Regions from separate parts of the Serratia proteamaculans genome, predicted to be linked through region 1. Evidence: predicted binding sites of a transcription regulator. Region 1 holds the regulator's gene; the other holds the start of a gene.
What was found. Region 1 encodes sigma-54, which starts transcription at its own class of promoters, with help from an activator protein. Its sites were predicted from a motif close to GTTGGCACANNTTTCGCTNT; they were not measured.

Region 1 (4,713 bases):
GTTTAACACCGAGCTTAATTGCATTGTTTCGTTGTTCATCTCATCTTCACTTAAAACCACACCAGCAAGCAGGAGGCTTGTGAGGTGATTTTTCGCCTTGTTTAACCCTTGATGGCTTATCGGCGCGATACCCATACAGGTAACGCGCCGATGGCCGAGGCTACGTTTGAGCCGTACCCGCTGACGGAAACGGCCCAGAATGTCAGTGTTGTTTCAGTTTGTCTTTATGTTTGTTCAATTGACGTGCCAGCTTGTCGATCAGGCTGTCAATTGCGGCATACATGTTCTCGTCTTCCGAGGTGGCGTGCAACTCGCCTCCATTCACGTGCACCGTTGCTTCCGCAATCTGCTGCACTTTTTCCACACTAAGAACGACATACACCTGATTTATGCGATCAAAATACTGTTCGAGTTTAGCGAACTTGGTGTTCACGAACTCACGCAAAGGTTCGGTGATTTCGATGTGGTGTCCGGTAATGTTGAGCTGCATAATGTCTTCCTTCTCAATAGAGGTCAAACCAACTGTTTACGTTGGTTGGACGGCGGGATGGACAAAGACTCTCGGTACTTGGCGACGGTACGCCGCGCCACGATGATCCCCTGGTCGGAGAGCAGGGTAGCCAGCTTGCTGTCGCTGAGCGGTTTGGCGGGGTTTTCCGCCGCGATCATTTTCTTCACTACTGCCCGGATCGCCGTAGAGGAAGCTTCGCCTCCGCTGTCGGTATTCACATGGCTGGAGAAGAAATATTTCAATTCGAAAATGCCGCGCGGACTGTGCAAAAACTTCTGCGTGGTCACGCGTGAAATTGTCGATTCATGCATCTCCACGGCCTGGGCGATATCCGCCAACACCATGGGCTTCATAAATTCAGCACCCTGTTCAAAGAACGCCTGTTGCTGCTCGACGATGCAGCGTGAGACTTTCAGCAGGGTGTCGTTTCGGCTTTCCAGGCTTTTGATCAGCCATTTTGCTTCCTGCAGATTGCTGCGGATGTACTGGCCGTCGCTGTCGTTACGCGCGCTGTTACCCATTGCGGCGTACTTCTGGTTGATCTTCAAGCGTGGAATGCTGTCGCTATTGAGCTCAACCGTCCAAACATCTTGCACCTTACGCACCAACACGTCCGGGATCACGTACTCGGATTCGCCGGTATTGATCGACTGGCCCGGACGCGGATCGAGAGACTGAATCAGCTGCATCGCTTCTTTCAGTGTATCTTCTTTTGAGCGGGTTGTTCGCATCAGACTGCGAAAGTCGTGGTTAGCCAGCAAGTCCAGATGTTCGCTGATGATCAGGCGTGCTTCAGCCAGGTATGGCGTGTCTTTGGCATACTGGGAAAGCTGAACCAGCAGACAATCGCGCAGATCGCGCGCGGCGACGCCAACCGGATCAAAACGCTGTACGCGCTTCAATACCGCTTCGACTTCGTCCATTGTCACATTCTCGTCACCGATGCTCTCCAGAATGTCTTCCAGTGGCACGGTGAGATAGCCGGTGTCATCAACGGCGTCGACGATCGAGGTGGCGATAGCGGCATCGGTATCGGAGAACGGCGTCAGATCCACCTGCCACATCAGGTAGTCCTGCAGGGTCTGGGTGGTTTCGCCCTGATACACCGGCAGTTCATCGTCACTGTAATCGGTACGGGTACCGGATGGCGTACCGGCGGTGTAGATTTCATCCCAGGTGGCGTCCAGCGGCAGCTCTTCGGGCATGTCCTTCTGTTCCAGCGCCTCGCGGGTATCCAAACCTTCGGTTTCGACGGTCTCTTTGGCGTCGACTTCTTCGTGCAGATCGGTCTGTTCAAGCAATGGGTTGCTCTCTAACGCCAGCTGTATCTCCTGCTGGAGCTCAAGCGTGGACAACTGCAGCAGGCGGATAGCCTGCTGGAGCTGGGGGGTCATGGCCAGTTGTTGGCTAAACCTGAGTTGCAAACCTTGCTTCATAATCTTCAGTCTACTTCCGTTAACAGTCGTCCATCAGGACGCGCTGGCACTCAGAGGCGGAATTCTTCGCCCAGATAAACGCGTTTCACCTGCTCATCGGCCAGAATAGCATCCGGCGTGCCGTGAGCAATCAGTTTGCCCTGGCTGACGATATAGGCGCGTTCACACACGTCCAGCGTTTCGCGCACGTTATGGTCGGTGATCAGCACGCCCAGGCCGCTGTCACGCAAGTGCTCGATAATTTTTTTAATGTCGATAACGGAAATCGGATCAACCCCGGCGAAGGGTTCATCCAACAGGATGAATTTCGGGTTAGCCGCCAGGGCACGGGCGATCTCGACGCGGCGGCGTTCACCACCGGACAGCGCCTGGCCCAGGTTGTCGCGCAGGTGGGTGATATGGAATTCTTCCATCAGCTCTACCGCACGGTCTGCACGCTGCTCACTGCTGAGATCGTCACGGATCTCCAGTACGGCCATCAGGTTGTCATACACGCTGAGGCGGCGGAAGATCGACGCTTCCTGCGGCAAATAGCCGATGCCACGACGCGCACGGGCGTGCAATGGCAGCAGACTGATGTCTTCTTCGTCAATCACGATACGTCCGGCATCACGCTGAACGATACCTACCACCATGTAGAAAGTGGTGGTCTTGCCGGCGCCGTTTGGCCCCAGCAGGCCGACGATCTCGCCGGATTTCACTTTCAGGCTGACGTCTTCAACAACTTTACGGCCCTTGTAGGCTTTCGCCAGGTTTTCTGCGATGAGTGTAGCCATAGGTGATTAGTTACTCTTCTTTTGCCCGTTTTTGTCTTGCAACTGCGACGGTACCAGAACCGTAGTCACGCGTTTGCCTTTATCGCTGAACGCCTGCATTTGCTGCTGTTGCACCAGATAGGTGATGCGATCGCCTTTTACGTTGCTGTCGAGCTGCTCCAGATAGGCGTTCCCGGTCAGGGTCACCAACTGCGACGCCACATCGTAACGGACTTTCTGCGCATGGCCTTTTACCGGCTTGCCGCTGTCTTGCATCTGATAGAAGGTGACCGGATTACCAAAGGCTTCGATATAAGTCTTGTTCTGATCGCCGTCCGGCCGGGTCACCACCACCTTGTCCGCTTTGATATCGATAGTGCCCTGCTTGATCACCACGTTATCGGTAAAGGTGCTGACGTTGCTCTGCATATCCAGAGACTGTTTCAGCGAGTCGATGCTCACCGGTTGGTTGGAGTCGGACTTCAGTGCCCAGGCTGGGGCGCTGGCGGCCAAAATCAAGCTGCCGATCAACAGATTACGGCTTTGTTTGTTGGTTCTGAATTTCATAGTTGGTCTTAACCTTATCAATCAACTCAGCGGTTTTGGCCCGCAGGTTCCCACGCATTTTCATGCCGTTAGAGGTGAAGTTCGTCCCGTAGAGCGTCACTTCGTCATCCGAAGCCACATCCTGGGTCACCAGGTTCACCTGAGCATTGTCCGTTTTAATTTTTTCCAGCTGTGAGGTGGTGGTCAGGCTGTTCACCTCGACATGGCCGTAAAGATACAGCATCCGGTCTTTAGTCAGTTTGGCGCGATCGGCGCGAACTGACCAGGTAGCCACCGCGTTTTCATCAAACAGCGTCATCACCGGCTGGGTAAACCAGCTTAATTCATCGGCGGTATAATACTTGACGTCTTCCGCCACCAGCTTGTAGCTCAGCTTGCCGGTCGGATTGTACACTATGGTGACCGTATGCTGGCTCTGATAAGTCGGATCCTGGCTGTTAGCCGGTCCCGGCGCGGCATCGTCATTGACATCAGTCATGTTCCAGCCAATCAGCGCCAATGCGATCACCGCCAGCAGGATGGTGATCCAAAGTTTGGTTTTACTCATATCGACAGCCCTTTGGCGTCCTCCAGCTTGTTCTGAGCCAAAAGAATAATGTCACACAGCTCGCGCACCGCACCGCGGCCGCCGGCAATGCGGGTAATATAGTGGGCGCGTGGCAACAGCAGCGGGTGTGCATCTGCCACCGCAACCGACAGGCCAACCTGCGCCATCACCGGCCAGTCAATCAGGTCGTCGCCAATATAGGCTACCTGATCTGCCGTTAGCGACAGTGTATCCAACAGTTCGCGGAAGGCCAAAAGCTTATCGGATTGCCCCTGATAAAGGTGGGTAATACCGAGGGTCTTTGCCCGATCTTCCAGCAGCTTGGCAGAGCGGCCGGTGATGATCGCCACTTCAATATCCGAGGTTTTCAGGCAGCGGATGCCGTAACCGTCACGTACGTTGAAGGCTTTTAACTCTTCGCCGTTGTTGCCCATGAAGATCAGGCCGTCTGACAGCACGCCATCGACATCACAAATCAGTAGGCGGATTTTGCCGGCACGCGCCATGACGTCTTGTTCTACAGGCCCGTAGCAGGTTTCAACCAGACTCATTGAGTTCTCTTCCATAATTAAACGACGCCGGCGCGCAGCATGTCATGCATATGTACCACACCCAGCAATTGGTCGCCATCGGCAACCAGCACTGCGGTGATATGGCGTTGCTGCATCAGGTTCAGCGCGTCTACCGCCAGCAGGTTCGGGCGCACTCGCACGCCGCCGAGCGTCATGACATCGACAATCTTGGCTTCGTTGAGATTGATACCCATATCAAATATCCGCCGCAGGTCACCATCGGTAAAGATACCGGCGATCTTCATCAGATCGTCACAGATGACCGTCATGCCCAGATTTTTGCGGGTGATTTCCAGCAGAGCATCACGTAGCGAAGCATCGGCAC
Region 2 (4,713 bases), 1.4 Mb from region 1:
AGTCCATCAAACGGGTTTGAATACGGTCTACCGCGCCACCGTTCCAGCCGTAGCTGCCGAAGGCCGAGGCTTTCTTATTGCGAAAACGCAGCCCGGTGATCTCTTCCAACAGCCCGGCAACTTTTGGCATCATCACATTATTCATGGTCGACGAACCCACCAATACGCCTTTGGAACGGAACACGTTAGTCAGGATTTCGTTTTTGTCATGACGCGCCACGTTAAAAATCTTCACCGCCACCCGCGGATCAACTTCGTTGATGCCCTGTGCAATAGCGTCCGCCATCATGCGGGTGTTGTTGGACATGGTGTCGTAAAAAATGGTGATGCGATCTTCCTGATAATCCGCCGCCCACTCTAAATAGCGCTGCACAATTTGCGTCGGATTATCGCGCCATACCACGCCGTGTGAGGTGGCAATCATGTCTACCGGCAGGTTGAAACCGAGGATCTCGTTGATTTTTGGTGTCACCAGCCGGCTGAACGGGGTCAGGATATTGGCGTAGTAACGCTGACATTGTTCAAACAATTCATTTTGATCAACCTCATCATTAAACAGATGCTCATCGCAGTAATGCTGGCCAAAGGCGTCATTACTGAACAGCACGGCATCGCCAGTCATGTAGGTCATCATACTGTCCGGCCAGTGCAGCATCGGCGTTTCAACGAAGATCAGCTGTTTACCATTACCGATATCCAGGCTGTCACCGGTGTGGACTACGTGGAAGTTCCACTCTGGGTGATGATGGTGACCGTTGATTGAATCAATGCCATTTTCGGTACAGTAGATAGGCGTTCCCGGGATTTGCGCCATCAACTCGGTCAGCGCCCCGGCGTGATCTTCTTCTGCGTGATTGATGATGATGTAATCCAGCGTTTTGAGATCAATTTCCGCTGACAGATTCTGTACAAACTCACGGCTAAACTTATGGTCCACCGTGTCGATCAACACGGTTTTCTCTTCACGGATCAGATAGCTGTTATAGCTGCTGCCCTTCAAGGTTTTGTATTCTGTCCCATGAAAATTACGCACTTCCCAGTCACGTTGACCGACCCACTGGATATTATTTTTCACCTGAATTGCCATGCTCATTACCTTATTGTCGTTTACTGGGTTTCGATACTTGTAATTAGCAAACAGCGTGCCAGTTTTTATATTGTTGTTTTTTATGTGATAATTATTTATTGATGTCATTCTGACATAGGCGTAACATTGTCCATATGACAATTAAGTGTCGGAATGACATTATGACCCTCTCCATACAGTCCCTTGCCACCATCGCTATCGAATTACAAAGCGGCCTGACACAAGGCGACCGCTTTCAACGCCTGATCAACAGTTTGCGCCGCCTGCTGCGCTGTGATGCTTCGGCCTTACTGCGCTTTGAAGGGCAGCAGTTCCGCCCATTGGCGATTGACGGTTTGGTTCAGGATGTTCTGGGGCGACGCTTTGCGCTGGATGCCCATCCGCGCCTGGAAGCGATTGCCCGCGCCGGTGACGTGGTGCGTTTCCCCGCGGATAGCGATTTACCGGACCCCTACGATGGTTTGATCCCCGGCCATGACCAACTTAAGGTTCATGCCTGCATTGGACTGCCCTTGTTTGCCGAACAGGATTTAATCGGTGCGTTGACTTTTGACAGTCTGGACCCGCTGCAATTTGATCGCTTCAGCGATGAAGAACTACGGTTAATCAGTGCATTAGCGGCGGGGGCGCTAAACAATGCGTTATTGGTTGAAGCCTTGGAGAGGCAGGCGTTGTCTCCGCTGGCATCGCAAGGGGTAAGCACGCCTAGAGAAAATGATGAGATCATCGGACTTTCGCCGGTTATGCAGCAACTTAAGCAGGAAATCAGCATCGTTGCCGGTTCCGAACTCAACGTTTTGATCACCGGAGAGACCGGGGTAGGTAAAGAGCTGGTGGTGCGGGCGATCCATCAGGGATCGGCGCGGGCTGCCAACCCGCTGGTCTACCTTAACTGCGCCGCTCTGCCGGAAAGCGTGGCGGAAAGCGAACTGTTCGGCCACGTCAAAGGGGCATTTACCGGTGCCATTCAGCACCGCGCCGGCAAATTTGAAATGGCGGACAATGGCACTCTGTTTCTCGATGAGATTGGTGAGCTTTCACTGTCGCTGCAGGCCAAGCTGTTGCGGGTGATCCAATACGGCGATCTCCAGCGAGTGGGGGATGATCGGGTCAAGCGCGTTAATGTACGAATTTTAGCGGCCACTAATCGTAATCTCAAACAGGCGGCGGTTGATGGGGCATTCCGGCTGGATTTATACCATCGGCTGAGCGTGTTTCCGCTGTTCGTGCCACCGTTGCGCGAGCGAGCCAGCGACATTGCCCTGCTGGCGGGATACTTTTGCGAACGTTGCCGCATCAAGCTGGGTTTGGTGCAGTTAACGCTTTGCGCAGAAGCATTATTCACGCTCGAGCAGTATTCATGGCCGGGGAATATTCGCGAACTGGAACATGTCATCTATCGGGCGGCGATTTTAGCTCGCGCGGAGCAAAACAGCAGCGAGCTACAACTGTTGCCGGCGCATTTCACTATAAAGGCCGGCTCTTTGCCGACCGGGATCAGCGATGAAGCACTGCCAGAGACAGCTATTGAGGCGGATCTCGCGACGATGACGCAACATTTCCAGCGCAGCGTGATTGAGAAAACCTTGGCGCAATGTGAGATGAACTGGGCGGCGACCGCACGTAAATTGAACCTGGACAGCGGTAACTTGCATCGATTGGCCAAGCGATTGAATATTAAATAAGTGTGCCTTTGTGATGACATCTATTAATTTATTTATTCAGCATAAAAATAAACTGCCCGCGTATATTCTCATATGTGGGGCGGTTTTATCTATGTTTTTTTGAAAATCACACAGATGATTTTGTATATAAAAACAATAATGGAAAGTGAAAAGAACATGGCAACGATAAGTTTTGATATTTTTTCTGGCGCAGTGTAAAGATAATCAACGCCGATGCCTGCACCCGCTAATAAAATAGAGGATAAAACCATCCCAATTAAAACTGATATTGTCCAGTATGTTCTTTTCATGCTGAAGACTTTGTAAAAATATCGAATAATTTAAAAAATAACGAAATGAAAAAAGAGAAGGTGGCAATGATAATGACTAATTGAGACATACCTGCCGGCGCGGCCAAGCCTGAACCAGGATTAAGCACTCCAGCACCGCTAAGAAAAGGGCTGCTGGAAACTATAGCTAAAAGTATAAGTAACGGCCTAATTTTCTTTGTCATATATAATGCGGCTCTAATATATAGAGCGGTAATAATAAACTACCGCCTATGATTTTTAGTCTAGATACGGCACGAGCCACCAATTGAACCATTACAATTAGAGCTTTTATTTCCGGTATTGCTATTATTATCACCATTAGAACCTTTGTTCGTGAAGCACCCACCAGCAAGTGATCCACCAATAAGTCCTAATCCGAGACCAAGCGGTCCGCCAGCAGCTCCTGCAATCATGCCGCCGATAATGCCAGCACTACAGTTTGTTGTCTCCTGACTCTGTTTCTTATAATAACCACCATTATCAGCCTTGCCACTGGTGTTGCTGGTTCTGCCTCTGTTTCTGCCGCCATTATCTACACGGTCGCCGCCATTATTGCCACGGCCACCGGCGATCGAGTCTAACAAGGCTACATCAATTGTTTTCATCATCAACTCCATTTGAATGTATAATTTATTGTTATATTCATCTTTGAATGGGACGGTTAGTTTTTAACTCACAACTATTTTTATATCAAGAGTTATTTTATCTGACAGATAAAAAATTTTTAATTAATTAGTGATTGCACTAAATTGTATAATTAAATGATTTTATTAAACATGGTCGATATTAATATTATATTTAAATCCGAGCGGCAACGCCGCCCGGGGGATGATCAGCCAGCTAAATCAAATGGATCATCAAGGGATTTTGCCGGCGTGGTAAACCAGCGAGCGCCGTCTTCAGTGACGTAAAAATGGTCTTCAAGGCGGATACCAAACTCACCCGGCAGGCACAGCATAGGTTCGATGCTGGCGCACATACCAACATCGAGCTGTTGCTGCTGTTTGCGGATCAGATACGGCGCTTCGTGAATGTCCAACCCGATACCGTGTCCGGTGCGATGTGGCAGGCCCGGCAACTGATAATCCGGTCCGAAGCCATGAGAAACCAGCACATCGCGCGCCGCGTCATCCACTTTATGGCAGGGTACACCCGGTGCGATAACGGCAAAGGCAGCCGCCTGTGCGTCATGTTCCGCCTGCCAGGCGAAGCGTTGCCGTTCGTTGGGTTCGCCATACACATAGGTACGGGTGATATCGGACAGGTAACCCTTGTAGCGGCAACCGGTATCCAGCAGCACGATATCGTTGTTTTGCAGCGGTTTGGGTTGCTTCACGCCATGCGGAAACGCGCTATCGGAGCCGAATAACGCAATACAGAAATAAGAGCCACTGGTGCCCATTTTACGGTGGGCTTTATCGACGAAGTCGATCAGCTGGTCGGCGGTGATCCCTGGGTGCAAGATACTGGCCGCAGCCTGTTGTACCCGCAAGGTAATGTTATTGGCGGTTTGCATCAGCGCGATTTCCGTCGCCGATTTTCGGCTGCGGCAGCCACCGGTGATGGGCAGGGCACTGACCAGTTTATTGTCCCCTGCATACTGTTGCAGACCGAGGAACAGCGTGACCGA

Region 2: the regulator sigma-54 is predicted to act here: its motif matches at 1,131-1,150, upstream of norV (anaerobic nitric oxide reductase flavorubredoxin).

Annotation. Positions count from the first base shown of each region.
Region 1 is NZ_OX461105.1:4,791,441-4,796,153, reverse strand. It holds gene ptsN (PTS IIA-like nitrogen regulatory protein PtsN) at 1-39, opposite strand, end outside; gene hpf (ribosome hibernation promoting factor) at 203-490, opposite strand; gene rpoN (RNA polymerase factor sigma-54) at 514-1,947, opposite strand; gene lptB (LPS export ABC transporter ATP-binding protein) at 1,998-2,723, opposite strand; gene lptA (lipopolysaccharide ABC transporter substrate-binding protein LptA) at 2,730-3,269, opposite strand; gene lptC (LPS export ABC transporter periplasmic protein LptC) at 3,238-3,816, opposite strand; gene kdsC (3-deoxy-manno-octulosonate-8-phosphatase KdsC) at 3,813-4,367, opposite strand; gene kdsD (arabinose-5-phosphate isomerase KdsD) at 4,385-4,713, opposite strand, start outside.
Region 2 is NZ_OX461105.1:3,373,809-3,378,521, reverse strand. It holds gene norV (anaerobic nitric oxide reductase flavorubredoxin) at 1-1,087, opposite strand, end outside; gene norR (nitric oxide reductase transcriptional regulator NorR) at 1,249-2,772, shown strand; gene QOT07_RS15745 (hypothetical protein) at 2,862-3,062, opposite strand; gene QOT07_RS15740 (hypothetical protein) at 3,326-3,691, opposite strand; gene QOT07_RS15735 (M24 family metallopeptidase) at 3,916-4,713, opposite strand, start outside.